2 regions of the Bacillus tuaregi genome follow, and region 2 is predicted to be linked to the other one. Evidence: a T-box and tRNA genes for the amino acid it is inferred to sense, from the RefSeq annotation. Region 2 holds a T-box; the other holds one or more tRNA genes.
The links. The T-box of region 2 lies ahead of tyrS (tyrosine--tRNA ligase). A T-box ahead of a tRNA ligase gene usually reads a tRNA of that ligase, here a tRNA-Tyr.

Region 1 (12,043 bases), 2.6 Mb from region 2:
TAGTAAACACAGAGGGTTTTCAATGGTTACTCCCGTTAGAAGACCCTCAAAAAACATACGCAGCATAAATTGATTCAGTTAGGAGTTGGCGAAGTGGAGCTAAATTTACAACAAATGCTTTTTGAATTTTTTGGGGGCCTAGGGATATTCCTATTAGGAATCAAATCAATGGGAGATGGCCTGCAAAATTCAGCAGGAGACAAATTAAAGAGGATTCTTGATAAATATACTACAAATCCTTTAATGGGAGTTCTAGCAGGTATTTTTGTAACCGTTCTTTTGCAAACCAGTTCAGGTACAACAGTTATTACCGTTGGTCTTGTGAGTGCCGGCTTTATGACACTTCGACAGGCAATTGGTGTCATCATGGGTGCTAATATTGGAACAACTGTCACAGCTTTTATTATTGGTATTGATATTGGAGACTACGCTCTTCCTATTATTGCATTTGGTGCTATATTTTTATTTTTCTTTAAAGGGAAAAAAAAATTAACGTATCTCGGACAAATTATCTTTGGATTTGGCGCTCTCTTCTATGGATTAGAACTAATGAGTGATGGAATGAAACCACTTAGAGCATTAGAAGCCTTCCATGAACTAACCTTAAACTTTAGTACAACTCCATTACTTGGAACCCTCGCAGGTACTATGTTCACTGTCCTTGTTCAAAGTTCCAGCGCAACCATTGGAATTCTTCAGAGCATGTATGCTGAATCCTTACTAAATCTAGATGCAGCCTTGCCTATCTTATTCGGGGATAACATCGGCACCACAATCACAGCGGTTCTGGCCTCTATTGGTACTTCTATTACGGCCAAAAGAGCAGCTGCCACCCATGTTTTATTTAACTTATTTGGTACAACCCTCTTTCTCCTTCTATTAGTTCCATTCACAGCACTTATACATTCCCTTCAATCCCTGCTCAATTTAAATCCAGAAATGACACTTGCCTTTGCACATGGCATCTTTAATATAACAAACACGGTTATTCTCCTCCCTTTTGTCTCCGTACTGGCTATCATCGTTACGAAGTTGATTCCTGGAAAAGATACGGCTTGGAGCTTCCAGCCAAAGCATCTAAATCCAGTATTTATTGAGCAATCCCCAACCATCGCTCTTGGACAAGCAAAGGAAGAAGTGCTGCACATGGGTAATATGGCTTTAGTGGGACTAGAGGAAACAAAGGAATTTATTGATACAAAGCATTTAAAGCATGCTACGAGCATGTATCAACTGGAAACAGTCATTAATCATCTCGATCAAACGATTACAGAGTATCTCATACAACTCTCCTCTTCCTCATTATCAATAAAAAAGTCGGAAGAGCATGGTATCCTTCTAGATACCGTTCGAAATATTGAAAGAATCGGTGACCACTGTGAAAATATGATTGAATTAATTGAATTTCAATTAATTCATAAAGTTACCATGTCTGATACTGCAAAAGAAGATCTAGATGACATGTATGACATCACCATTTCTATTGTAAAAGACGCCCTAGCAGCCTTAAAGCATAATGACAAAGATACTGCGAGAAGGGTTATTGAAAAAGAAATGATGATTGATGCCATGGAGCAGCAATATCGCAAGCAGCATATTCATCGTTTAACGGAGGGGACCTGCTCTCCGAAATCAGGAGTTATTTTCATCGATTTAATTCACAATCTGGAACGGATTGCAGACCATGCTGTTAATATTGCAGATACAGTACTTGATAAACGTCATTAATTCAAAACAGGGCCAAATCGGCCCTGTTTTATCTTTTACTTTAATTCTTCCCCATTGATCCTTAATCTGAAATAAAGATTGATAGGCTACTAACGTGACCGGTACTTGTCTGTGAGCATATAAAGAAATAAGAAAGTCAGAAATGGAGGCAGCTTATGAAAATTAGAAAAGCAATTATACCTGCAGCTGGTCTTGGCACACGTTTCCTACCGGCCACAAAGGCTCAACCTAAAGAAATGCTGCCGATTGTTGATAAGCCAACGATTCAATATATTGTCGAGGAGGCAGTGGCTTCAGGAATAGAAGAAATTGTTATCATCATCGGCAGAGGAAAAAGGTCCATCGAGGATCATTTCGATAAATCCTATGAACTGGAGGATGCATTACTTAAGAAGAACCAGCTTACTAGATTAGACGAGGTACAAAAAATATCAAACCTGGCCAATATTTATTATGTTCGTCAAAAAGAAGCAAAGGGACTCGGGCACGCGATTTTATGTGCGAAAAGCTTTATTGGCGATGAGCCCTTTGCCGTGCTGCTTGGTGATGATATTGTCAAATCAGAAACCCCATGCTTAAAACAGATGATTAACGTATTTGAATACTGTAACAGTTCAGTTATAGCAGTCCAATCCGTACCAGAAAACCAGGTTCATAAATACGGCATTATAAAACCTAAAGGAACAAATATTGAACCTAACCTGTTCTATATTGATTCTTTAATAGAAAAACCCCGCAAGGAAGCTGCACCCTCCCATTATGCTATTATGGGAAGATATGTATTAAGGCCTGAAATCTTTGATATTCTATCCAAGCTTCCAATCGGATATAACAATGAACTCCAGCTTACTGATGCTATTAATGAGCTAAATAAACAGCAAGCAGTATTGGCTTATAATTTTGAAGGGTCCCGCTATGATGTCGGTGACAAAATCGGATTTATTAAAGCCACACTAGATTTTGCCTTGCAGCGCGAGGACATTAAAGAAGAAGTGCTTTCCTATTTAAACGCGATTACCCAGAAAGAGATTACGTTAAAGGAAGAGACGAATTAATATGAAAATAGCTGTATTAGGTACTGGTTACGTCGGACTGTCAACTGGCGTTTGTTTGTCGGAAATTGGTCATTCTGTGTGTTGTATCGATGTGGATGAAGCAAAAATTAATCGGCTTCGCCAAGGTCTCTCCCCGATATATGAACCTGGACTGGAAGATCTTCTTGTAAAAAATACCGCTCTAGGAAGACTGCATTTTACAACCTCCCATAAGGAAGCTATAGAAACTGCAGACATCATTATCATTGCCGTCGGAACTCCCCAGGGGGATGATGGTGCCGCAGACCTTTCCTATCTTGTTCAAGCCGCAAAGGATCTATCAGCCCACATGAAGCCAAATACCATTGTCGTCATCAAAAGTACGGTTCCTGTAGGTACGAATGATTATGTAAAATGTATCATCGAGGAACATACGAATACACCGTTTAAAATGGTCTCAAACCCTGAATTTTTAAGACAGGGCTCAGCAGTCAAGGATACAATGAAGGCCGACCGGATTGTCATTGGCTCTCAGGACAAGGAAGCTGCCCTGAAAATACAGGAAATGTATCGTCCATTAGGAGTTCCGATACTACTAACCAATGTGCGAAGTGCCGAAATGATTAAGTATGCCTCCAATGCTTTTTTAGCAACGAAAATCAGCTTTATAAATGAAATCTCCAATCTTTGTGAAGCGGTCGGGGCAAATATTATTGATGTGGCAGACGGCATGGGCCGGGATAATCGAATCGGTGCAGCCTTTCTTCAGGCCGGAATTGGCTATGGCGGCTCCTGCTTTCCAAAGGATGTCAAAGCTCTTCTGCATACCGCCGACTCATACGGTATCTCCTTCGATTTATTAAAAAATACGATTAGCATAAACGAGTCACAAAAAATACTACTTTATCAAAAGGCCTGTAAAGTGCTCGGTTCATTAAAAAATAAAAAAATCGCCCTGCTTGGCCTGTCGTTCAAGCCTGAAACAGATGATATGCGGGAGGCACCCTCAATCAACATCGCTCACCTTTTGCGTGGGGCAGAAGCTCAAGTTGTCGCCTATGACCCAGTCGCAACGGAAAATGCCAAAAAGGTCTTAGGGAATACGATTGAATATGCCAGTTCAATAGAAGAAGCAATCGATAATGCTGATGCCTTATTTCTTGTTACCGAATGGCAGAAGTTTAAGCAGTTAGATTTGGTAAAAGTTACCCAACAAATGAAGCAACCACTTATTTTTGATGGCCGAAATTGCTTTTCTGAGGAAAAAGTTAGAGCCTGTCCAAGGATAGAATATTATCCGATTGGAAAGCCGGCAATTATTACTGGCAAGGATGAAATCAATTAGAAAAAGGGGTGAAGTGAGCAAGATTCGGTAGACTATTATCCTAATAGGCTTCCGAATTTTCTTTTTTACCTCCCCCTCATTCGCTTAAAGTTACCTTATTTTATCCATTAATACTAAATAAACTTGACAAAAACACTATATTTTATAATAATTATTTTAAATAAATAATCATTATAAATAGATATAATATTTAATATGTTATTAATTTACCACACTCCGCTTAGGCATTCTTGTCCGCAAAATAGTATAATGGTGTTATCTCTTGACAATAATCTCACTGAAAATAGGAGGATACTATGATGATATTAGACGCTGAAATCAAATCGCAATTATCACAATACTTACAGCTAATGGAAGGCGAAGTACATATTAAAGTAAGCTCTGGCACGGATCAAGTATCAAAGGATATGACTGCACTTGCAGAGGAATTAGCAGCCATGTCTTCCAACATAAAAGTAGCGCAAACAGAGTTAGAAAGAACTCCTAGCTTTAGTATCAATCGTCCCGGTGAAGACACAGGAATTACTTTTGCCGGAATCCCGCTTGGGCACGAATTCACATCATTGGTGCTGGCGTTACTACAGGTCAGCGGAAGAGCTCCAAAAGCGGATCAGAAAATCATCGACCAAATTAAAAATATTAAAGACGAATATCGGTTTGAAACCTATGCCAGCCTGAGCTGCCACAACTGCCCAGATGTTGTTCAAGCGCTAAATGTTATGAGTCTTTTAAACCCTAACATCACACATACGATGGTTGATGGTGCTGTTTTTAAAGAAGAGGTCGAAGCGAAAGATATTATGGCCGTTCCGACCGTGTACTTAAATGGCGAGTTCTTTAACAGCGGCCGTATGTCACTTGAAGAGATTCTGATGAATTTAGGCAGTGGTCCAGACGCTTCCGAATTTGCTGATAAAGACCCTTATGATGTCCTGATTGTCGGCGGCGGCCCTGCAGGTGCAAGTGCTGCCATTTACTCCGCACGTAAAGGCATTCGCACTGGTATTGTTGCAGACCGTTTTGGCGGACAGGTATTAGACACAGTCGGGATTGAAAACTTAATTACAGTCAACTATACAGAGGGGCCAAAGCTTGCGGCTACCTTAGAAGAACATGTGAAGCAATATGATGTTGACATTATGAACCTACAACGGGCAAAGCACCTAGAAAGGAAGACAGATTTTATCGAGGTTGAATTAGAGAACGGTGCTGTTCTTAAAAGTAAAACCGTTATCCTGTCAACTGGCGCCCGCTGGCGTAATGCTGACGTGCCTGGAGAAAAGGAGTTCAGAAATAAAGGGATTGCCTATTGTGCCCACTGCGATGGTCCCCTCTTTGCCGGCAAACATGTTGTTGTCATTGGTGGCGGAAATTCAGGTGTAGAAGCAGCTATTGATTTAGCAGGCATTGTTAAGCATGTAACACTACTCGCTCGCTCTGAAGTAAAAGCCGATCCGGTTCTGTGCGATCGCGTGCGTAGCCTTTCGAACGTAACGATTATCGAACAAGCGCAAGTCATGGAAATTAACGGTACAGACAAAGTTAATGGTGTAACCTACAAGGATCGCCAAACTGGAGAAGAACACCATATCGAATTACAGGGGGTATTCGTTCAAATCGGTACAATTCCTAATACTGAATGGCTCCAAGACACCGTCGATCTAAATCGTGTTGGCGAGGTTATCATTGATAAGAGCGGATCGACAAATATACCAGGTGTGTTTGCGGCTGGCGATTGTACAGATAGTAAATTTAAACAAATCATCATCTCAATGGGATCAGGTGCAACAGCTGCCCTAGGGGCATTTGAATACTTAATTAGAAATTAATCACCATTTTAAGCCAATCTTCCTTCATTAATGGAAGACTGGCTTTTTTTGTTCTATAATTCTCCAAAATAATAAACCTGCCCCAAATTGATTTGAGGGCAGGTTTATTTAAACTTAATAAAGTTATTTTACGGAAATAACATAGAATTTATTTATAGCAGATTGAAAAAAATGCGATTATGTGATAAATTTATATAGATATGTATCGATTAATTATTTTTAGTATATTATCCCTACTTTAATTATAATTCAAAATCGATACTGAAGTCAACCCTTTTATCAATATTTTTTAAGGAGTGTATGATATGAATCCAGAGCAACAGCAGGAGCAAAGACTAAACTTAGTCATGGACACCCTAATGGAGGAAATACATCAATTGGAAGATGAAACGACCAGGCGCAGAAACGAAGTGGTTCAAATCCGCAGGCACTTTTGGGATGAGGTTAAGGTGAATACTGATTCTTTCGATGATTACCTTGAAACTATTATCGGCTTGCGGCAAGAGGCTCAAGCTCTGTCTGTCAGCCAAAGTACTCATCGACATGCAACTAAACGTTTAGCCACGCTGCGACGAATGCAGGAGGTTCCTTATTTTGGCCGGATTGATTTTATCGAAGAAGGAAATACAACACAGGAACAAATCTATATTGGCATCTCCTCACTTACTGATAAGAGCGGGGAAGACTTTCTAATTTACGATTGGAGAGCTCCAGTCTCGAGTGTTTACTACGATTATCAGCCCGGACCAGCTAAATACGAAACTCCCGGTGGCACCATCCAGGGCATTTTAGAGAAAAAGTGGCAATACTTAATACGCAACGGCGTTCTTCATTCTATGTTTGATACGAGTCTTACGATTGGGGACGAAATATTACAACAGGTACTTGGTAATGGTACCGATAAACAAATGCATAATATTGTAGCGACCATTCAACAGGAGCAAAACCTGATCATCCGTCATGACCGCGGCAGACTACTAATTGTTCATGGGGCAGCAGGTAGTGGAAAAACATCAGCCGCGCTACAGCGAATTGCTTATTTACTTTACAAATATCGAGACCGTTTAAATGCTGATCAAATTATTCTTTTTTCACCTAATACCATGTTTAGTCATTACGTGGCCAATGTACTGCCAGAGCTGGGTGAGGAAAATATGCAGCAGGTCACCTTTCAGGAATACCTGGATCATCATCTCGGTAAAGAGTTTCACGTTGAAAATCCCTTCGAGCAATTGGAATATGTATTAACGGAGGCCGATTCTCCTTCGTACAGGTCAAGGCTTGCAGGTATCCGTTACAAAGCATCTACCCGCTTTTTCGAAACGATTCAAACCTATAGACAGTCACTCGAGTTATCGGGAATGCTATTTAAGGATATAAACTTTAAAGGGAAACCAATTGTTTCAGCACAGCAAATAGCCGAAAGATTTTATCATCACGACCCTTCACTCCGCTTCCATAATAGGCTGGAAAAGCTAAGAGAATGGCTGATTAAAAAAATAACTGATGTCCAAAAGATGGAACGAAAAAAATCTTGGGTTCGAGAGGAAATCGAACTTCTTAGCAGCGAGGATTACCATAAAGCCCATAGATACTTAGCGAAAAAACGAGGCTTTAAACAAGAAAATATCTCTGACTATGAGATGGAGCCAGAAGCACTTGCCCAATTAATTGTACATCAAAAATTAAAGCCTTTGAAAAAACGAATTCGAGCGTTTCAGTTCATCGACTTTAAGGGCTTGTACAAACAGCTATTTACTGAGTTCCTGAGAATCGAAGGTGAAAAACCTGAGGAATGGGAGCCTATATGTCAAGGTACGTTGAAAATGCTAGATGATGACATACTATGTTATGAGGATGCTACGCCATTTTTACTTTTAAAAGAGCTGATTCAAGGCTTTCAGACGAACAGCGCCATTAAACACATCGTTGTGGATGAGGCTCAGGATTATTCCCCCTTTCAATTTGAGTTTTTGAAGCGTTTATTTCCTGCAGCAAGGATGACCGTGCTCGGCGACTTTAATCAGGCGATTTTTGCCCATGCTAGCGAAAGAGTTGATTTTCACACATTAACTAGCCTTTACGGAGCAGATGAAACGGAGTTAATTAATATAACTCGGAGTTATCGCTCGACCAAACCAATCATTGAATTTACACGAAGACTCGTGCCCAATGGAAAAGGAATAACTCCATTTGAACGTGACGGAGAACGGCCCAAACTGACACAAGTAAATGATAAAAAAGAACTGCACAACTGCATTGCCTCAAAGGTCACAGAATTACGTAACCTTGGATTTAATAGCATTGCGATTATCTGTAAGTCTGCAGAGGAAAGTTTTCAAGCCTATAATGCTTTAACTAGCATTGATGAACTTAAGCTCCTAAAGAGCAGTTCGATTGAGTATGAGCAAGGAGTTGTTGTTGTACCGTCTTATTTATCCAAGGGAATTGAATTTGATGCAGTCATAATCTATGATGCCTCAACACTTGTATACGGTAATGAAGACTTGCTTAGAGTTTTCTACACAGCCTGTACTAGAGCGATGCATTATTTGCAGTTATTCAGTGTTGGCGAACCATGTCAATTTTTGCATAATGGATTGCAGGAGGGCTTTATTGAGGTGACCTGATGACGGCAGGTAAACTTGCTATTGCGAAAGTGTAATAAAAAACTGGAAAACGAGCAATGATATCATTGCTCGTTTTTTTCACTGAATCGCTGTCTTCCACCCATAAGCAAATATACTATAATCAAATTCGCCCGTCGAGTTTGCGTCCGGATTACCTGAGCTCGCTCGATAAACTACCTTAAAAAAATCGCAAGACTCGCCGGAGGCTTAACTTCATTCAGCTGGGGTTTGAACCCCACTGAATCGAAGTACAATGTGCATTCATCCCCCACTTCTAGAAGTGGAGGAATCCTCCTGAATGAAGTTAAACAAAAAAACTCACAATTAATGATTTAATCAATAATTGTGAGTTTTATATTCTCTAACAAATCTCTAGATACCGGTGGTCGGGGTCGAACCGACACTCCAGAAGGAACACGATTTTGAGTCGTGCGCGTCTGCCAATTCCGCCACACCGGCAAAATATTTAATAATAAAAAATATGGAGGCGGCAACCGGATTCGAACCGGTGGTAAAGGTTTTGCAGACCTCTGCCTTACCACTTGGCTATGCCGCCTTAATAAAATGGAGCGGAAGACGGGATTCGAACCCGCGACCCCCACCTTGGCAAGGTGGTGTTCTACCACTGAACTACTTCCGCGAAAATGGCTGGGCTAGCAGGATTCGAACCTACGAATGACGGAGTCAAAGTCCGTTGCCTTACCGCTTGGCTATAGCCCAGTTGTATAAATAATGGGGCGGCTGATGGGAATCGAACCCACGAATGTCGGAACCACAATCCGATGCGTTAACCACTTCGCCACAGCCGCCATTGTGATTAACAGGGGTAGTAGGAATTGAACCCACACCAAAGGTTTTGGAGACCTTCGTTCTACCTTTAAACTATACCCCTAAATTGATAGTTATTTTCACTACCGTGAAAAAACAATGGTGGAGGGGGACGGATTCGAACCGCCGAACCCAAGGGAGCGGATTTACAGTCCGCCGCGTTTAGCCACTTCGCTACCCCTCCGGATAAATGGTGGCTCAGGACGGAATCGAACCGCCGACACATGGATTTTCAGTCCATTGCTCTACCGACTGAGCTACTGAGCCTTAATAAAGTAAAAATGGCGGTCCGGACGGGACTCGAACCCGCGACCTCCTGCGTGACAGGCAGGCATTCTAACCAACTGAACTACCGGACCAAATTGCGGGGACAGGATTTGAACCTGCGACCTTCGGGTTATGAGCCCGACGAGCTACCGAACTGCTCCACCCCGCGATAATAGTAAATAAGTTGTTAGTTATTAGTTTTTAGTTGTTAGGGTGTAAGTTTTTCAACAAAGTAAACTATTTATTGCTTCATTGAATTTTCCGGAATTCTAACTACTAATCACTAAATACTATCCACTAAAATGGTGGAGGATGACGGGCTCGAACCGCCGACCCTCTGCTTGTAAGGCAGATGCTCTCCCAGCTGAGCTAATCCTCCAGGTTAGACAAAGTTGTTAGTTGGTTAGTGAATAGTTAGATAGGAAAACGAATCTTATAAAAACAATATGATTCTAACCTTTCTTTTCTAATTACTAACAGCTAACTACTATCTTCATAATGGTGACCCCTACGGGATTCGAACCCGTGTTACCGCCGTGAAAGGGCGGTGTCTTAACCGCTTGACCAAGGGGCCACATAATAATGGCGGAGAGCAAGGGATTTGAACCCTTGAGACAGGTTTTGCCCGCCTACACGATTTCCAATCGTGCTCCTTCGGCCACTCGGACAGCTCTCCTAATGGCTCCGCAGGTAGGATTCGAACCTACGACCGATCGGTTAACAGCCGATAGCTCTACCACTGAGCTACTGCGGAATAATATTATGCTTGGCGACGTCCTACTCTCACAGGGGTAAAACCCCAACTACCATTGGCGCTGAGAAGCTTAACTTCCGTGTTCGGGATGGGAACGGGTGTGACCTTCTCGCAATTGTCACCAAACTATGAGACATATATTATTATAATGTCTTTTTAGAATTTTTCAAGGGATTTCACAAAAATTGTTCCCTCAAAACTAGATAATGCTGAAGAAAAAGGACGAGTAATAAACAATGTGTTGTCCAGCTGCGGCGCCAAAGAGCACCTACGCTTTTCAATTTGGTTAAGTCCTCGACCGATTAGTATTTGTCAGCTCCACGTGTCACCACGCTTCCACCCCAAACCTATCAACCTGATCATCTTTCAGGGGTCTTACTAGCTTAACGCTATGGGAAATCTCATCTCGAGGGGGGCTTCATGCTTAGATGCTTTCAGCACTTATCCCTTCCGCACATAGCTACCCAGCGATGCTCTTGGCAGAACAACTGGTACACCAGCGGTGCGTCCATCCCGGTCCTCTCGTACTAAGGACAGCTCCTCTCAAATTTCCTACGCCCACGACGGATAGGGACCGAACTGTCTCACGACGTTCTGAACCCAGCTCGCGTACCGCTTTAATGGGCGAACAGCCCAACCCTTGGGACCGACTACAGCCCCAGGATGCGATGAGCCGACATCGAGGTGCCAAACCTCCCCGTCGATGTGGACTCTTGGGGGAGATAAGCCTGTTATCCCCGGGGTAGCTTTTATCCGTTGAGCGATGGCCCTTCCATGCGGAACCACCGGATCACTAAGCCCGACTTTCGTCCCTGCTCGACTTGTAGGTCTCGCAGTCAAGCTCCCTTGTGCCTTTACACTCTACGAATGATTTCCAACCATTCTGAGGGAACCTTTGGGCGCCTCCGTTACTTTTTAGGAGGCGACCGCCCCAGTCAAACTGCCCACCTGACACTGTCTCCCGCCCCGATCAGGGGCGCGGGTTAGAAGTTCAATACAGCCAGGGTAGTATCCCACCGACGCCTCCACCGAAGCTGGCGCTCCGGCTTCTCAGGCTCCTACCTATCCTGTACAAGCTGTACCAAAATTCAATATCAGGCTACAGTAAAGCTCCACGGGGTCTTTCCGTCCTGTCGCGGGTAACCTGCATCTTCACAGGTACTATAATTTCACCGAGTCTCTCGTTGAGACAGTGCCCAGATCGTTACGCCTTTCGTGCGGGTCGGAACTTACCCGACAAGGAATTTCGCTACCTTAGGACCGTTATAGTTACGGCCGCCGTTTACTGGGGCTTCAATTCAAAGCTTCGCTTACGCTAACCTCTCCTCTTAACCTTCCAGCACCGGGCAGGCGTCAGCCCCTATACTTCGCCTTGCGGCTTCGCAGAGACCTGTGTTTTTGCTAAACAGTCGCCTGGGCCTATTCACTGCGGCTTTTCAGGGCTATGAACCCTAAAAAGCACCCCTTCTCCCGAAGTTACGGGGTCATTTTGCCGAGTTCCTTAACGAGAGTTCTCTCGCACACCTTAGGATTCTCTCCTCGCCTACCTGTGTCGGTTTGCGGTACGGGCACCTAATCCTCACTAGAGGCTTTTCTTGGCAGTGTGGAATCAGGAACTTCGGTACTAT
Region 2 (12,043 bases):
GAATTACGTCCAAAAGTCGATACATTTAAATAGGCTTCAAGTATTTCCTCCTTTGAAAAGAACTTTTCGAGCCGGAGTGCCAGTAGTATCTCCTTTGCTTTTCGTTCAAATGAGACTTCATTTGTTAAGATTTGATTTTTAATAAGCTGCTGGGTAAGTGTACTGCCTCCTGTCTGGACAGAAGAATTGGTGACCTCTTGAAAGATTGCTCGCAGGATTGCTTTAGGAACAACCCCACCATGCTCGTAGAAATATTCATCCTCTGTTGCTACAACCGCGTTAATCAAATCCTGTGATACATCCTTTAGCTTCACTTCCTCCCGTTCGAGGTCAGTGTAGAGCTTACCAAGGTAGACATCATTAGCGAAATATAGTTTAGAGGTTTCTTCATAGTTATAGATATTTTTTTTCATGTTATCATAGGAGCGTATGGGTTCATTTTTTACCAGCGATGCAAAATAACCTGCTCCTAGACCGCCTGCAAAAAAGACTCCAAGTACAACTACAATCATAAAAATAAGGGCAAGATTCCATAATACTTGGTAGGTAATGCGGGCTTTCTTGATTGTTTGTTTATCCTTCAACAGATTGATAAACCTCTTAAATTTACTGCTATATTTCGATTTTTCAATTTTCATTCATTGATCCCCTCCAAAATCACCCTTCATTATAGCATAAACAAGAGGGGGAAACCGAAAAGATTGTTGCTATTTGCGGAATTTTACCGATATCATTTGACATTATTTGCTGACTATGGTAAAAATGCAATATTACTATCTAAAAACAAGCAAAGATGGGAATCTAGTAGTGCCTCTATCCCTGCCTAAGAGAGCCAGCGGCTGCTGTAAGCTGGTGCATATAGAAGGAATGAATTACCTCCCTGAGCTTTCACTATGAATTGGTAGCGAATAATCCATGCTGCTTTAGTATTAGTGAACGGTTAATCCGTTACCTTATTGAGTGGGAGACTATAATCTCCAATTTGGGTGGTACCGCGCATAATGCTTGCGTCCCTGCATGTTTGCAGGGGCGTTTTTATTTTTTTATTAGGAGGAAACATCGAAATGACTTTACTTGAAGATTTACAATGGAGAGGTATTATTTACCAGCAAACAGATGAAGAAGGTATTAAAGATACATTAGAAAAGGAGAGTATTTCCTTATATTGCGGTGTAGATCCGACAGCAGACAGTATGCATATCGGTCACTTATTACCATTTTTAACGTTAAGGCGATTCCAACAGCACGGACATCGTCCAATTGTTTTAGTGGGCGGAGCCACAGGGATGATCGGTGACCCAAGTGGAAAAAGTGAAGAGCGTAAACTGCAAACAACGGAAGTGATCCAGCATAATGTGGAATGCATCCAGAAACAATTGAGTCACATTTTTGATTTTGAGGGCGAACAGGGCGCCATTATGGTCAATAACTATGACTGGGCTGGCTCCATGGACATCGTGACATTCCTGCGTGATTACGGCAAGCATGTTGGGGTGAATTACATGCTGGCAAAGGACACGATTGCTAATCGCCTGGATACAGGAATTTCATTCACCGAATTTACATATACCATTTTACAGGCAATGGATTTCTTACACCTGTATGAAAAGCATGATTGTAAGATGCAGGTTGGCGGCAGTGACCAATGGGGAAATATCACTACAGGTTTGGAATTAATTCGAAAAATGGCACCTGAAGGCTCAAAGGCATTTGGCTTAACGATTCCGCTTGTGACTAAAGCAGATGGAACTAAATTTGGTAAAACGGAAAGCGGAGCAGTTTGGCTGGACCCTGAAAAAACATCTCCGTATGAGTTCTACCAATTCTGGATCAATACAGCTGATGCGGATGTCATCAAATATTTGAAGTTTTTCACTTTCTTATCGAAGGAAGAAATCGAAGCGCTGGAAGCATCTGTTCAAGCAGAGCCTCATTTACGTAAAGCGCAAAAAGCGTTAGCAGAAGAGATGACAAGATTAATTCATGGTCAGGAATCACTTGATCAGGCAATGAAAATTACTGAGGCGTTGTTTAAAGGTGAAATTCAAAACCTAACAGCAGCGGAAATTAAACAAGGCTTTAAAGATGTTCCATCCTATGAGCATACAACAGGTGAAGACATCAACATTGTTGATTTATTAATCGCTGCAAAAATTGCACCATCCAAAAGACAGGCACGAGAAGATGTGACAAATGGGGCTATATCTATTAATGGAGAACGCGTAACCGAAACAGATTATCTTGTGACTGCAAAAGACCGGATTGAAGGGCAGTTCACAGTCGTTCGCCGTGGTAAAAAGAAATACTACTTAATAAAATATTAATCCAACATGTTGCCTGACAACATAATAAAAAACCTTGCCAAATGGCAAGGTTTTTTAACGTATCATTAACGAGAGTAGAACTCAACGATGAATGCTTCGTTAATTTCAGCTGGTAATTCAGAACGCTCTGGTAAACGTGTGAAAGTACCTTCTAATTTGTCAGCATCAAAAGTTAAGAAATCAGGGACAAAGTTGTTCACTTCGATTGCTTCTTTGATGATGTCAAGGTTACGTGATTTTTCACGAACACCAATTGTTTGGCCTGGTTGTAGGCGGTAAGAAGGAATATCAACGCGCTTTCCATCTACTAGAATATGACCGTGGTTAACTAGCTGACGAGCTTGACGGCGAGTACGAGCTAAACCTAAACGGTAAACAATATTATCTAAGCGAGATTCTAAAAGAACCATAAAGTTTTCACCGTGGATACCAGCGATTTTTCCGGCTTTATCAAAAAGATTGCGGAATTGACGCTCGTTTACACCATACATATGGCGAAGCTTTTGCTTTTCTTGTAATTGTAAACCATATTCAGATAGTTTTTTACGTTGGTTTGGACCATGTTGTCCAGGAGCGTAAGGACGCTTTTCTAATTCTTTACCAGTGCCGCTTAAGGAAATACCTAAACGACGAGACAGTTTCCAGCTTGGACCTGTATAACGAGCCATGAATGACTCCTCCTCTATGTTTTTATTTTTGGTAAAATAAAAACAGATGTGAGACCTTCCTTGGACATTTTGTTTTCATGTACCTTCGCCCTAGCAGCAGAGGGTTACTCAATACACCATCGAATGCATTTGAGGAACAAAATGATGCCAAAAAACTATTCACATATGCTGCAATATTTTACACAAAGAGTATTATATAATTATTGTGGATTGAATGTCAAGTGCGGATCATAATAGCTTTCGCCTTTATATAAAGAAAATGATAGACATTCATAGTATGTTTGGTAAATTTATCTATGTACATGTATAATATATCATAAGAAATATGTACGGCTAGTTATAAGAATCAGGATAAAAATTAGGTGAGGTTTACTATGGAATTGCTCGAGGAACGTATCATTCTGAATTTAAAAAGTCGTTTTTTTGATATGATCTCTACAGATTACCATCAATTGCGATATGATTCTATATTGGAAGAAATGCTTATGACAATTAAACAGTTGATGCAGGCTGAAGAGGTAACGCTTTTTCATTTTGATGAAAAAAACGAACAGCTGGTTGTGGAGGCTTCCACCCATTCAGAAAGGAAACGAAACCTCGCTGCAGTTCATTTTACCTCGGAAATTCATCAAGCATTAGAAATGCATCAAAAAGTCTACCGAAGACCTTTCAATTTTGAGGCCTTTGACCAATATGATTTATTGATTCCTGTTAGAAATAATGGTACTATCCAAAGCTATCTCGTCTTGAAGGAAGAAGGCATGTTTTGTTCAAAATTAACTGAGAAAGTTCTTGAAAAGTTAAGTATTGAATGTGGGCTGTTTCTGCAAAAGGCTCAAAAGCTTGCCAAGCTCATTGTTGAGGAAAAACGATACAGACAGCTGTTTCGTGTTACTGAAAAAGTGCATTCTACTATGAATATGAAGTCGGTGCTAGGTGAAATTATCGACTCATTAAAGAAAGTCTATCCATCCTTTTCCTATCTTCTGTTTCTCTCACAGGATCATAAAGGCTACGATGGCTTACCCATTAAAGAATTTAATTATACAAATAATAACATAGCGATTATGCAGTCCTATGTGACTGGAACCATTCAATTTGAAGTGTCTGTCACCGAGCGACAAGCAATCTTATACGCACCGTTAAAAGGAAAACAAGGTGTCTATGGAGTCCTGCAGGTAACATCACCTAATACGCTTGTTTTTCCAAAAAATGAAGTTGAATTTATTACTCTTCTAGCAAATACTGCTGGAGGAGCTATTGAGAATGCTCAGCTGTATGAACAGTCTAAGCGCTTAATTTCAGATTTACAACTGATTAATGAAACGAGTCATCATCTAAATTCAAATCTTCGTCTGACTGAAACCATGGCTTACATGGCAGATCAAATTGTGAAATCTCTTAAGGCTGAAGAAGTTGGGTTTATCCAATTTAATGCCGAAGGTTCACAAAGACATATTCAACAAGGTAGTACTCGTTTCTTTTTTACAAAAGATGCCAAATCCTATATTGATTATTTCTATGAAAAAATACAATCAGAGCAAGATTCTTTATTTATCGGTGATTTAAAGCTGCCGAACGAAATGAAGCATGTGACGCTCTATAAGTCGGCAATGGCTGTACCGATGAGTCAATCTAACGTCTTAAATGGATTTGTCCTTGTTCTTCATCGAGATTCGTATGCTTTTTCATTTGATACATATAAGCTGTTTCTCTCTCTTATACATCATTCAACATTAGCGTTCACTAATACGCTTTTAAGAGAAAAGCTAGAAAGATTAGTGGTCACTGATCATTTAACAAAGCTGTATTCGCGTAAGTATTTGGATGAGCAGATTCATCAGTCAATGCAGTTTGATGAGGGAGCCGTCTTCATTTTAATTGATATTGATAATTTTAAAGTGGTGAATGATACGTATGGTCATCAAGTGGGAGATGAAGTAATTATTCAAGTGTCCAATGTGATTCATGATAATATACGTGGTACGGATATCGGAGCCCGCTGGGGTGGTGAGGAACTGGCTGTCTACCTCCCAAGAGTTCCACTTGAGACAGGCGTGAAAATTGCCGAGCGTTTAGTCCGAAAGGTAAGGGAATCAACCGATCCATCGGTCACGATTTCCTGCGGTGTGACCTGCTGGAAAAAGGAGGATGGGGATGATTATCGAAATCTATTTAAACGTGCCGATAATGCCCTCTACATGGCCAAGAAAACAGGTAAAAATAAAGTAGTGACCGAGCCCTGCTAACATCATTTAATAGAAAAAGAAGTATCCTTAAAACAACTCCTTATTAGCGGAGTTGTTTTTTTATGACTACCTATTGTGTAAATTCTACAGAATAAGACCCATCAATCTGCTAAACAAAGCGAATGAGCATGAATACTCATAACATTTGTCGAGTTGTTTTAAAAGGATTGCAGCACAGAAAGGCGAATTTTGTATAGATAGAAAAGTTTCGCCCTTTTCCACTTGTAGAAGTGGAGGACTTCTGTTATATGAAGTTAAATCAATAATAGTGAGGGATTTATGATGAAAAAGAACTCGAAAGAGGAAATCATCCAAGCTGCTATTTTCTTATTTAATACGAAAGGATTTCAAGGAACAACGGTCAGAGATATTGCTGGTAAAGCTAAAGTGAATGTGGCGAATATATCCTATTATTTTCAAAATAAGAATGGTCTTTTAGAATATTGTTTTACTGATTATTATGAGAATTATTTAAGTGAGTTTGAAAAGGGGATGTCTGTCCTTGAGTCAGATGCCTATGTTTGTATGCAGAAGGTTATTGAAAATATACTTCATTTCCAAAGTGAAAATTTACATTTAACAAGGTTTATTCTCCGAGAGCTATCCTTGGATACACAGGTGGTTCGTGAAATGATGTCAACTTATTTGACGAAAGAGCGCTATCTGTTTTCAAAAATACTGGAGCATGGCATGTCACGGAAGGAATTTAAAAAAGTGGATATTCATTTTTTTATTATTCAATTAAAAGGCTTACTGTCGATGCCGTTTTTAAATAGCCATTATATCTCGGAAGTACTGCATATTCTGCCTCACGAAAGCTATTTTGCTGATAAATATTATCTTGAGGTTAAGAAATGGCTGGAAGGTATCCTGATTCCTTCTCAAGTGAAGAGAAACTATCATGTAGCGCCGCCTACGGTGAATCATGTTCCAATCCGAAGGACGAACAAAGTCCATGCAGGCGGCGCTGGTCTTCGCTATATATTAGAACGACACTAACAGTTGTTCGCTTCCTTGTCCCAGTTCCTTTACTTGATGGGCATCAGACCCATACACAAGTGGAATCTGTAGTTTCATTGCTTCTTCAATTACCCAATTAGGAGGATAGGGTTCTCGGCATAATGGCTTTGCTGTACCTGCCCCGTTATAATCAAGTTCATAACCTGCCTTTTTTATTTCTTGTAATAATGGGGAAATTGCCGTTTTCTCATTTCCATGAAAGGGAAAGCGGTTTTGGAATTTATGCACAAGGGTAATATGGCCGATTCTTTTTGGTTTATAGGGTCCTAAATCGGCTTCTACAGATAATCGCACAGTATTGTAGTACCTTTGGTAGATTTTTTCGACAGAGCCATAGACTGCAATCATTTTCTCAAAGTTCTGTGGACTGTAATCTAAGCAATCATATCTTTCTTCTTGTTTGATAAAATGAACAGATAAAATGGCATCATCTAACTTCGGTCCTAGCTTATTAAGTGCCTCTCGCGTTTCTTCTTCGAAACCCTCGATAAAATCAATTTCAAGACCGCAATTAATTTTGATTTTCCCTATATATAGCTGTTTAACACGTTCGACTTCTTCAACGTAATGTTCCCAATCTTCCCACGACATAGCGCTGTCCTGTGTAGGTGTTGTATCAATAAACCCCTCAGGGAGTGGTGCATGCTCTGTAAAAGAAATTTCTGTATATCCTAAAGAAAGGGCTCTTTCTATATATTTCTCTATGCTGTCTTTTGACCCATGCGGACAAAATGGAGTATGTATATGACCGTCTTTTTTTACCATGTGAATCCCCCAAATTCTATTTTAATAAGAGTTTAATTATTTAAAAAATTTGTACTTTTGTGATAATATAAATAATGTTTTTTGAAAGAGATAAAAAGTCATTAATATTACGTCGAAAAAAGTCATGTAAATAATTCTACAAAAAATTAAATTTTAATAGTCAAAAATCGTCGTTTACATGGTATCATAAAAACATTGAAAAGAACATGCACAGAGCCTCACATAGATTTATGAGAACCTCGGCTCTTCATACTTCTTCCTTAATCCACTTCAAAGCTTGTTTTCATGAGTGTAATCTATGTTAGAGTATTTATATGAATCTAAATCTATTAAATAATAAAAAACTTTTAAATGAAAATACAGAATCAGCTCGTTATAGAACAGGGGGCTTACAATGGAATACATAATCGGGGGAATTGCAATCGTCATTTGTATATTCCTAGCGGGATTTTTTATGAAGAAAAAACATTATAAGGAAACAGATCGGCTCGAAGCGTGGAAGATAGACATTACCACTCGCCCTGTACTTGATGAGTTGCAAAAGGTAAAGCAATTAAATATGAACGGTGAAACAGAAGAACGGTTTGAACGCTGGCGAAAGACTTGGGATGAAATCATTACAGTTCAGCTGCCGGACCTTGAAGAGCTACTGTTTGATGCGGAAGAGCATATTGATAAATATCGCTTTAAAAAAGCAAAGGCTGTGCAAGCTGAAATCAGTACTGTTTTAGGAAATGTTGAAGCAAAAATGAAGGAACTTTTGGATGAATTACAGGAACTGGTAGGCAGCGAAGAAAAAAATCGGACTGAAATAGAGGAACTGAAGGAAATCTATCGTGAAAGCAAAAAAACACTTTTAGCCCACCGCTATTCCTTCGGCAAGATGGAGAAAAGTCTAGAAAAAAGGCTTGAGTCAGTATCAAATCAGTTTGCTGATTTTGAAGAAAAAACGAGTAACGGTAATTACTTACAAGCACGTGAAATTGTCATGACTATACACGATAATTTAGAAAAAACAAAGAAGGATATGCAGCTTATTCCTAATTTGCTAATGGAATGTCAATCAACCATTCCTTCCCAGCTTCAGGAGTTGACCGAAGGCTATAAAGAGATGCTTGCTGAAGGATATGTTCTAGACCATATTGAAGTCGAACAGGAAGTAGAAAGAATCTCTCAGGAATTAGCTGAAATAATGATCATCATCGAAGAAGCGGATATGGAAGAAGTTCAGGAAAAAGTGGGAAAATGGAAAGAAAGTATTGATGCTGTATATGATTTGCTGGAAAAAGAAGTAATGGCAAAGCATGAAATTCATCAGCGCGACCAGGAAATTTTAGAAAAGCTACAGTCAGCTAAAAGAATGAATAGTGAATTAAATCACGAACTTGGCCATGTTCAAGCTAGCTACCATCTACAAGATGCTGATTTAGAGGTTGTAACATCATTAGCCAAACAGTTAGATCAATTATTTAAACGCTATGAGCTGTTAGAATATAAGTTGGATGAGAATCTTACCGCTTATTCACATTTGAGCAAAGAAATGGCAGGCGTCAAAGAGATGTTGGATCTGCTTGTTGTTGAACAAGCTGCTTTCAGTCAAAAGCTACAGGCTCTACGTAAGGATGAATTGGCTGCACGTGATAAAGTAAGAGAGCTTAAGAAAAAGGTTGCCGAAACCATTCGTTTAATCTCTAACAGCAATATTCCTGGTGTGTCGGAGGAATATAAATATCTGTTAGAGGATGCACATGATAGCATTAAGGATGTAATGAAAAAGCTGGAAGAAAAGCCGTTGGATATACCTGTTGTGCAGGAGTTTTTAGAGTTGGCTGTACTGACGGTTGATAAGGTAACGAAAAAGACAGAGGAACTGTTTGAAATGGTTAAGCTTGCTGAGCAGGTAATCCAATTTGGAAATCGTTATCGAAGCAGATATAAATCTGTTGATAAAGGCTTAAACGAAGCAGAAAGGCTATTCCGTTCCTTCGAATATAAAGAAGCATTTGAGTTAGCTTCGGCTACCATTGAAAAGGTGGATCCGGGTGCAATCAAAAGACTAGAAGATCTGCTAGAAGTATAACCATGATTAAAGGACTTGCCTAAACGGCAGGTCTTTTTTTGAGCGCTGACTCAGTTTGATCGATGGTGCTGCTTATATATTTTCCAAATATCTTGGATTGTGATAACATTTCTAGTTAGGTGATCTGTGCACGAAAGGGAGAAAGAAAAAAGATGATTTATTTTGATAATAGTGCTACTACAATGCCGTTTCAGGAAGTGGTTGATTCCTTTGTTAAGGTATCATCGGAGTATTTTGGCAACCCGTCTTCGCTTCATAATTTTGGCGGACTGGCTGAAAAACTACTTAGTCAGGCAAGGTCTCAAGCAGCTAGACTCTTATCTGTTCAACAAAATGAGATTTATTTCACTTCCGGAGGAACAGAAGGAAATAATTTAGCTATAAAAGGATACGCGTTTGCCAATAAGAAAGAGGGAGGTCATCTTATTACAACCGCTATCGAGCATCCATCAGTTCGCGAGACTATGAGACAGCTTGAGAGCTTTGGTTTTGACGTTACTGAGGTTCCTGTTGATTCATCTGGAAGAGTTGAAGTTGCTAGCCTTGCGAAGGAAATCCGTGAAGATACGATACTCGTATCTGTTATGCATGTGAACAATGAGGTAGGAACGATACAGCCAATCAGGGAGATTGGTCAATTATTGAAGCAATACCCGAAAATAAAGTTTCATGTCGATTATGTACAGGGAGTTGGAAAGGTCCCATTAAATATCAATGAATGTCAGATTGATTTATGTACTCTTTCTGCTCATAAGTTCCATGGAATGAAAGGGACTGGTATCCTGTTTATTCGAGATGGTGTAAAGATTAATCCATTATTGAACGGAGGCGGGCAGGAAAAAAGTCTTAGAAGCGGTACGGAAAATGTGGCGGGAGCAGTCAGTTTAGCGAAGGCATTGCGATTAATTATGGAAAAACAGGAAAAGGAAGCTTCGCATTTAAACAGGCTATCAAAACAATTACGAACAGGTTTAGCTAACATAGATGGTGCTGTAGTCAATACGCCGGATACGGGAGCAGCACCGCATATACTAAATTTTTCAATTCCTCACATGAAATCAGAGGTCTTTGTTCATGCTCTGGAAGAAAAAGAGATCTATGTTTCGACGACATCCGCTTGTTCTTCGAAACAAAAAACGATCAGCGGCACGCTCGCTGCTATGGGAGTATCGGAAGACCGAGCCGGTAGTGCAATCCGCTTAAGTTTGGCTTATACTAATACAATGGAAGAAGTAAATATTGTACTTTCTGTTATAGAGGAAACGATGGAAGAGTTAAGAAAGGTAATGAAATAATATGAATTATGACCGTATTTTAATTCGCTATGGCGAGCTTTCAACAAAGGGAAGAAACCGCAGTAAATTTATTGAGAAATTAGCAAATAGTATAAGAGGTACCTTACATGAATTTCCTAAGGTGGCAATAAAAAGTACGAGGGATCGCACCTATGTCATCCTAAATGGAGAGGACGGGCGCCAAATTGTCGACCGCTTGAAGGGTGTCTTCGGAATCCAATCTTTCAGCCCTGTAATAAAAACGGGTAAGGATATTGAAGAAATGAAGACTGCTGTACTTGATCTATTTAAAAAGGTATACAGTGAAGGCCAGACATTTAAAATCACAACAAAACGGGCCGATAAAACTTACTTTATGGAAACAAATGAATTAAATCATGTCTTCGGCTCCTACATCTTGCAGAATGTCTCAAATTTAACAGTAAATGTTAAAAAACCGGATATTAATATGCAAATTGAAATCAGGCCAGAAGCAGCCTATATCTCCTGCGAAACAATCCAAGGTGCTGGAGGACTTCCGGCAGGATCAAGTGGAAAGGCAATGCTTATGCTTTCGGGTGGCATTGACAGTCCTGTAGCGGGATTTGTATCAATGAAACGAGGATTAGAACTAGAAGGGATTCATTTTTTTAGTCCTCCATTTACAAGTGAACGAGCTAAACAAAAAGTCCTTGATTTATCCGAGAAGCTAGCTTCCTTTAGTGGGCACTTTCGTCTTCATATTGTCCCGTTTACGGAGATTCAGCAATTAATTCAAAAACAGGTCCCGGAAAATTATACGATGACGACAACGCGTAGATTAATGCTAAGAATTGCAGATAAGATTCGAGAAAAACAGGAGGCGCTTGCTATTGTTACAGGCGAAAGCCTTGGACAGGTAGCTAGTCAAACGCTAGAAAGCATGTTTGCCATCAATGACGTGACCACTACTCCAATCCTCAGACCGCTAATCATGATGGATAAATCCGATATTGTTGATATAGCGAAGTCGATTGACACGCATGAAATATCGATTCGTCCATTTGAGGATTGCTGTACAATCTTTGTACCTGCCTCACCAAAAACAAAGCCAAAGCGGGATAAAGTTGTTCATTATGAAAGTTATATTGACTTTGAGCCCTATATTGATAAGGCAGTTGCCAATATCGAAACAATTGATATAAGACCGCAGGATAATAAAGTAGATGAATTTGAGGAGCTCTTTTAATTTCATTCGGCAGAAGTCTTCACTTCTCCAAATGGAGGTTGAAAGCAGTAAATTTATAGGGTGAATTTGCTTAGATGAGTCGTTGCTGTGATTTTCTTACAGGATGTGTACAAATTACCAGTAAGAAAGCTGTATGAACCTTGTGTGTACTACACATTCTATACTCACAAGGAGGTGATTATCACATGGCAAACAACAACAACTCAAACCAATTGTTAGTTCCTGGGGTTCAACAAGCTCTTGATCAAATGAAATTTGAAATTGCTTCTGAGTTTGGTGTGAACCTTGGTGCTGATACAACTTCTCGTGCTAACGGATCTGTTGGTGGAGAAATTACCAAGCGTCTAGTACAAACAGCTCAACAGCAAATGGCTGGTTTTTCTCAACAATAATGAAAAATAAATAGAAGATGGCTACAAGGAGTGGGAGCAATCC

Region 1: it has a tRNA-Tyr gene. The T-box ahead of tyrS (tyrosine--tRNA ligase) is inferred to sense a tRNA for this amino acid. The anticodon was not compared.

The regions. Positions count from the first base shown of each region.
Region 1 is NZ_LT629731.1:3,564,117-3,576,159, forward strand. It holds gene BQ5321_RS19550 (Na/Pi cotransporter family protein) at 94-1,728, shown strand; gene galU (UTP--glucose-1-phosphate uridylyltransferase GalU) at 1,884-2,783, shown strand; gene BQ5321_RS19560 (UDP-glucose dehydrogenase family protein) at 2,785-4,107, shown strand; gene ahpF (alkyl hydroperoxide reductase subunit F) at 4,407-5,936, shown strand; gene helD (RNA polymerase recycling motor HelD) at 6,242-8,566, shown strand; tRNA gene BQ5321_RS19575 (tRNA-Leu) at 8,944-9,025, opposite strand; tRNA gene BQ5321_RS19580 (tRNA-Cys) at 9,049-9,122, opposite strand; tRNA gene BQ5321_RS19585 (tRNA-Gly) at 9,132-9,206, opposite strand; tRNA gene BQ5321_RS19590 (tRNA-Gln) at 9,212-9,286, opposite strand; tRNA gene BQ5321_RS19595 (tRNA-His) at 9,300-9,375, opposite strand; tRNA gene BQ5321_RS19600 (tRNA-Trp) at 9,388-9,458, opposite strand; tRNA gene BQ5321_RS19605 (tRNA-Tyr) at 9,495-9,578, opposite strand; tRNA gene BQ5321_RS19610 (tRNA-Phe) at 9,586-9,661, opposite strand; tRNA gene BQ5321_RS19615 (tRNA-Asp) at 9,677-9,753, opposite strand; tRNA gene BQ5321_RS19620 (tRNA-Met) at 9,757-9,830, opposite strand; tRNA gene BQ5321_RS19625 (tRNA-Val) at 9,965-10,040, opposite strand; tRNA gene BQ5321_RS19630 (tRNA-Glu) at 10,161-10,235, opposite strand; tRNA gene BQ5321_RS19635 (tRNA-Ser) at 10,245-10,337, opposite strand; tRNA gene BQ5321_RS19640 (tRNA-Asn) at 10,341-10,415, opposite strand; rRNA gene rrf (5S ribosomal RNA) at 10,426-10,541, opposite strand; rRNA gene BQ5321_RS19650 (23S ribosomal RNA) at 10,698-12,043, opposite strand, start outside.
Region 2 is NZ_LT629731.1:985,624-997,666, forward strand. It holds gene BQ5321_RS07045 (transglycosylase domain-containing protein) at 1-638, opposite strand, end outside; T-box leader at 782-1,018, shown strand; gene tyrS (tyrosine--tRNA ligase) at 1,065-2,324, shown strand; gene rpsD (30S ribosomal protein S4) at 2,390-2,992, opposite strand; gene BQ5321_RS07060 (sensor domain-containing diguanylate cyclase) at 3,367-5,241, shown strand; gene refZ (forespore capture DNA-binding protein RefZ) at 5,521-6,240, shown strand; gene hisJ (histidinol-phosphatase HisJ) at 6,226-7,026, opposite strand; gene ezrA (septation ring formation regulator EzrA) at 7,421-9,106, shown strand; gene BQ5321_RS07080 (cysteine desulfurase family protein) at 9,259-10,401, shown strand; gene thiI (tRNA uracil 4-sulfurtransferase ThiI) at 10,403-11,608, shown strand; gene BQ5321_RS07090 (alpha/beta-type small acid-soluble spore protein) at 11,794-12,000, shown strand.